2 regions of the Paenibacillus sp. JT22N1 genome follow, and region 2 is predicted to be linked to the other one. Evidence: riboswitches for the same ligand, from Rfam matches in the RefSeq annotation. Region 2 holds a riboswitch; the other holds the start of a gene.
The links. Region 2 has a riboswitch for S-adenosylmethionine ahead of metA (homoserine O-acetyltransferase MetA). Riboswitches for the same ligand answer to the same signal wherever they lie in the genome.

Region 1 (3,158 bases), on a different contig from region 2:
AGGGGCGTTAGTGAAGGGTCCCCATCGTAAGCCCTCTGTCGATGGCGTCACGATATACCTTGACGGAAGTCCAGACCTGGCCAACATTCTTTCAAGGGTCCCTGAAGCGGGTGGACAAGTGATCATGGAGAAAACCAATGCGGGCAATAACGCAGGATATTTGGGGATGTTTTTAGACAGTGAAGGCAATCGCATAGGCCTTCAACATTTATAAGCAAACGGTAACTATTGAGGAGTCTGCTTGGCGGCAGCTCCTCTTTTGTTTATTGAAGTAACGAGCAGGTTAGCGTAACTTTCCAATACACAGAAACGTATAAAATATCGACTAACGACAAAGGAGGCGACAGCATGATTAAGCCCAATAGGGGACTAAGAATTGCTTGGATTATTCCAAATGTCTTAATGTATATTTTTTTCTTAGGTCTTTCTGTATTTGTGTTTGCGAATGCAGAACGGCTAAATGATATTAATCGGCTTGGCGTATGGCTTATTACCCTTATTTTTTTGATATTTATTGCACTGTTCGGCTCTTATCGGATTTGGACTTGGGTAAAGCAAGGCAAGCTGTAAACACCGTCCCTTTCAACCGACATGGCGTGCAATCAAGGGAATAGGTATTCACACATATTTGCTAAGTGAGTATCTTATTCTTAAAGCCACTTTAGTTATTTGGGGGAATCGGTGTGGGATACTTTGTTAATATAGAACCAGGTGTAAATTTATATGTCGAAGATATCAATCCTGAGGGCAGCAAGACCATAGTTTTTATACATGGTTGGCCGTTAAATCATAAACAGTTTGAGTATCAGTTTGATGTTCTTCCCGCAAAGGGATACCGCTGTATAGGAATTGACTGGAGAGGTTTCGGTAATTCGGATAAGCCAATAAGTGGCTACAATTATGACCGATTGGCGGATGACATCCGCACTGTAGTTGGTGTACTTCAATTAAACAACTTCACACTCGTTGGTCACTCCACGGGCGGATCGATCGCAATTAGGTATATGTCCCGATACAATGGTTACGGAGTTTCTAGACTTGTTCTTGTAGACGCTGCCGCTCCTATAGGCTTTACAACAGAGACTGCCAACAAATTTCTTAATGAAACATTAAACGACCGCCCTAAAATGATGCGTGAAGTAACAGACACCTTTTTCTTTCAGTATATATCAGGCCCATTCTCAGACTGGTTTTTTCAATTGGGATTACAGGCAGCAGGTTGGTCAACCGCATCAGTCGTAGTTATGCTAAGAGATGAGAAATTATATACCGATCTGCCAAAAATATCGGTCCCTACTTTAATTGTTCACGGGATTCACGACAAAGTAATTCCATTTGCACAAGCACAGGAACTAAATCAAAAAATAAGAAATTCACAGCTTGTCCCGTTTCAATACAGCGGTCATGGCCCATTTTGGGAAGAACGTGATAAGTTTAATCAGCTATTGGTGCAATTTACTGGCTCATAGCTCTATTCAGCTAACGGAAAACGAGAGTGTTAAACACCAAAGATGAGGCGAAAATCACATAAGATTTATCATTTATTGCGGATTGATCAAGGAGTGTTAAATCCCTTGACATCAGAGAACTTTATAGTATTATAGAAATAATTGAATATGTTGAATTTTCTTATCAAGAGCAGGTGGAGGGACTAGCCCGATGAAACCCGGCAACCGACAAACCTTTGTTAAACAAGGAATGCACGGTGCTAATTCTTGCGGAAACGCTGTACTTAAGCGAATCTGGGAGATAAGAGTGAGGATATGACTTTGAATTTTTATGACCTTTCTCTAATTCCAGGGAAGGTCATTTTTGTTTTACATTAACAAAGTAAACTAGTGTAATAGGAGGGACAGGATGGCGATCACGATACCTGACAATCTGCCGGCCAAAGAGATTTTAAACCAAGGGAACACTGTTACGATGAATGAAACAATTGATTATCACGAGGATACTCGTACCCTGCGTATTTCTTCGCTAAATTTGAAAAATTCGTTTAAAGGTCTTTCGTTTGAAGGTTTGCAGCATTGTAAGATTACCCATATAGAATGTTTTCGATTTGACAGTGAGCTTACAAAAAAGCTCTTCATTGAACACAGCACAGATTATGTCTGTGGGCTAATTGCTATCTCTACAAATACGGGAGCATGTGGGTTAAGGGAATTTGCGATCCCATGTAAAAGCATGAAGTGTGATACAGTTTTGTGGGCTGCTCCTTTTCAGCGAATAAAAGGTCTGACCTTGGTTGAGAGCTTGAACTACGTTCGACAAAAACAAGAGGCATGGGGACCCGTAAGATCCGAATTAATTGAGTCTGCATTAATGGATCTAAATGGAAAACTTGGACGAGCATCAAAAAACAACAAGGATCAAAGATACTTCTGGGATCGAGCATACTTATTTGACCATACGCAAGCGTACGTCTTATTCTAAAAAATTCGACAAACCAGGTGAAGATTAGGAAGACTTGATTAGCATCGAAGTTGGTACCATTCTCGGTAAATGACATTAAAGTAGTCCCATACAATAAACTGCTGTCCAGGAGGAGACCCATCTGGTAAATCCATCCCAATATCCCGTTCCCGAGCTGCAGCCTTACGTGACCCGCAACGAGAGCGAACTTTACTATCGATACTATCCTAGCGCCGCTAAAACGGCGATGGCGATTATTCTTCTTCATGGAATATCTGAAGACAGCAAATACTCATACCCGTACTCTCAAAAGATTTCATCAACTGGGTTCGCCCACGTTTTCAAAGTACAGGTTCATATCGTTCCTGGATCGAGTCATGACGGATTGCTAGGAAGCCCTACTGCTTATGCACATACTGCCAATTGGCTGCACTCGAATGCTGAGTAATGAAAAACTATAGTTCCATAATATTGTATTCTCTAGGCAACCGGTGAATTGCTCGGCAACCTCGTTCCGCTGCAAGCCACAAATCGTGGAATAACGCCGAATTACTATGTTAGTACTTAAACGAATCTTACATAGGAGTGTAGTTATGGAGAGTGAAATTGATTTGGCTGTGGAGAAAATTCAGCAACTGAATACGCGAACTCAAAAAGCAATGATGGAGTTAATCCGAAAAAGCATGAAAATGAACGATGACGAGTTCAATAAAGAACTGCTTTTAGCCTACGCTCATCAAAATCCG
Region 2 (3,158 bases):
CACACAAGCTCAAGGTCTGTAATCATCATCAATGGATTCGTCGGTGTCTCAATGACAAGCCCTTTGGTATTCGGCTGGTACGCCGCTTCCAGCCCATCTAAATCATTCGTGTCCACATACGTAGCAGTCACACCAAAGCGCGACATGATTTTCTCAAGCAGACGGTACGTACCGCCATATAAATCCAAGGAAACAATCAGATGATCTCCTTGGCTGAAATAAGCAAAAATGGTTTGCAGCGCAGCCATTCCTGAGGAACAAGCAAAGCCCGCATCTCCAGACTCCAACTGAGCAATAGCATCCTCGAGCACCTTGCGTGTTGGGCTTTTCGTACGTGCATAGTCGAATCCTGTACTTTGCCCAAGCTTCGGATGACGGAACGCAGTAGCTTGGTAGACTGGGAAGCTGATAGCTCCAGTAACGGGTTCTTCAATAGAGCCAATTTGGGCGAGACGACTTTCGATTTTCAACAAAGGGAGTTCCTCCTCAGGGATATGGTTTCGAATTACAATTGCGAGCTTGCCAAGCTTTCGTTGATGTTAGCGTTCAATTCAAATGGTGTTTCTTGATAGACATAGTAATTCAACCAATTGGAGAACAGAAGATTCGCATGCGCTCTCCAAGTATTATAAGGCTGTCTGCTCGGATCATTATTCGGGTAATAATTTTTGGGGATCTCGATTGTAAGCCCTTTACTCACATCCCGATCGTACTCCCATTTCAATGAACAAGCATCATATTCCGAATGTCCTGTTACGAAAATATGCTTCCCATCTCGCGTTGCGGCGATATAAACACCGGACTCCTCAGATTCCGATAAAATTTCCAAATCAGGACATTGTTCAATGTCTTCACGACTAATATCCGTATGACGCGATTGTGGTACATGAAAGACTTCATCAAAGCCGCGCAGCAGCTTTGTATTCGGTACCTGAACAGTATGAGGAAATACACCGAACATCTTGTTCTCGAGCGCAAACTTTCGCACACCGAAATGATGATACAAGCCCGCTTGAGCTGCCCAACAAATATGCAAGGTAGAAGTGACGTTGTGCTTGCTCCAATTCAGGATTTGCGTCAATTCCTCCCAGTAATTCACATCTTCGAATTCCATCTGTTCGACAGGAGCACCCGTGATAATCATGCCATCCAGCTTTTCATCTTTAATATCGTCAAATGTTTTATAAAACATTTCCAAATGCTCGACGGAAGTGTTCTTAGAAGTATGAGTTTTAGGATGCAGAAGCACGAATTCCACCTGCAATGGCGTATTCCCGATTAAGCGCAGCAGCTGCGTCTCCGTCGTTTCTTTGGTCGGCATCAAATTCAATAAAGCAATCCGAAGTGGACGTATATCCTGGTGATACGCGACAGATTCATCCATGGTGAAGATGTTCTCTTGGTTTAAAATTTCTTTGGCAGGCAGGTTGTCAGGAATCTTGATCGGCATCCTGTTCACTCCTCTTCATAAGTTTTATTTGGGAAATAAATGCAAAAATGACCTTCTCTGGAATCAGAGAAAGGCCATGGAAAATCAAAGTCAATGTCCTTCTCTTATCTCCCAGATTCGCTTTAATCAGCGTTTCCGCAAGAATTAGCACCGTGCTCCCCTTTGCTTGCAAAGGTTTGTCGGTTGCCGGGTGTCATAGGGCTAGTCCCTCCACCTACTCTTGATAAGAAAATGTAACGTATGCGATTAAAATTATCATACTATAAATTCAATCAAAGTCAAGGCATGAAACGCTTGTCATTAGAAATTAAAGCAAAGAAATTGCAACGGTTTGTCCCCTTGTGAAACAATTGATACAAAACGTCTCAAAAAAATATGTTTAAGCCAGCAAAAAAACGGGTTATATGATATTAAAACAACGAAATATATATAACAACACCCTATTTTATAAATCTTATTTCATGAAAAGAGGTCATTTATGTCAACCCAAACGATCGATAGCTTCTCCGCTTTTGCTTCATTGAATCGCTTTTTCGCCCTGATTGAAACCACAAAACCAACGATTCAACAAGCAGAAGATGCTGCTGCCCTGTTATGCCGTATCTATGGTGCTAACAGTGAAGAAGAACTGCTGCAGCGCGGTGATCCTGAATTAATTGAGATTTACAAAGAAATTAAAAATAAAATTTTAAAAGCCGCCATGTAAGTCATGGTGGCTATTTTTTTGACACCGACTGAGCGTTATCTCCATACTTTATCTTAACAACAATCTACCCAGTTTCTGCAAACTTTTATGGCTTGAAACGTGATATATGAAGGGTTATACTAGACAAGTATTCGACACGGACGAAAAAGGAGGGCATACGTTTGGACGGAGAACCGAGGAGTAGAACCTGCAAGGATCTTAAACAATTTAATAGTGTAGGAATGCAGTCGGTTATTCCTTCATCCGGAGCCTTGCTCTAAAAAGATGAACTAACCGACTGATTCCATTCAAAGGGGTGGATCAGATGAAAACACGGTGGGTTCAGAATGGCATTTTTACGTTGGTTGATGACGTGACTGTCGCCCTAACACCTCCAGAAAGAGGCTTTTATTGGATTGATGCAGGGGTAGAGGACTTAGAGATCCTTCAACCTTTGTTCCATCTTCATGATTTGGCCGTGGAGGATTGCTTAAGCGAAGAGGAACAACGTCCCAAAATTGAGTTCTACGATTCCCATTATTTTATCGTTATTAATAGTATTCGATTTGATGATGAAGAAATTTTCCTTCGCGCACTTAATCTATTTCTAAGCAGACATGTTATTATTACCGTTACTAGACAAAAAATCAATGAACTTCGAGCTTTGAAACCTTTTCTCTGGGAAGAGGAAGTAAACAGCGCCGATCGTTTCCTATACCATCTGGTCGATCTTGTCGTCGATAATTATGTGGCGGTCGGTGACCGTATCGAGGCCAAGATTGAAAAGCTGGAAGAAGACATCCTGGTGGCAACGAAGAAGTCGCATTTGAATGAAATTATTGGACTTCGCTCAGAGATTCTATGGCTCAAAAAAGTACTTGTTCCTCAACGCGATGTCATTGGAACACTTGGTAAAAAAGAGCTTAGACTGATTGACCATCAGCTGCAAAAATATTTCGGAGACATTTATGAAAATGCCGTAAAGATCGTGGATACGTTTGATACGCTGCGCGATCTCATGGG

Region 1: it holds a riboswitch for S-adenosylmethionine, as region 2 does, so the genes downstream of both, AC58UU_RS21370 (hypothetical protein) here and metA (homoserine O-acetyltransferase MetA) in region 2, are expected to answer to the same signal.

Annotation. Positions count from the first base shown of each region.
Region 1 covers NZ_JCAUAW010000011.1:120,627-123,784, forward strand. Annotated here, with positions in the region: gene AC58UU_RS21355 (VOC family protein) at 1-214, shown strand, start outside; gene AC58UU_RS21360 (hypothetical protein) at 349-570, shown strand; gene AC58UU_RS21365 (alpha/beta fold hydrolase) at 684-1,469, shown strand; SAM riboswitch class I at 1,627-1,756, shown strand; gene AC58UU_RS21370 (hypothetical protein) at 1,858-2,433, shown strand; gene AC58UU_RS21375 (hypothetical protein) at 3,006-3,158, shown strand, end outside.
Region 2 covers NZ_JCAUAW010000004.1:258,364-261,521, reverse strand. Annotated here, with positions in the region: gene AC58UU_RS10300 (aminotransferase class I/II-fold pyridoxal phosphate-dependent enzyme) at 1-470, opposite strand, end outside; gene metA (homoserine O-acetyltransferase MetA) at 506-1,450, opposite strand; SAM riboswitch class I at 1,552-1,680, opposite strand; gene AC58UU_RS10290 (hypothetical protein) at 1,929-2,156, shown strand; gene corA (magnesium/cobalt transporter CorA) at 2,461-3,158, shown strand, end outside.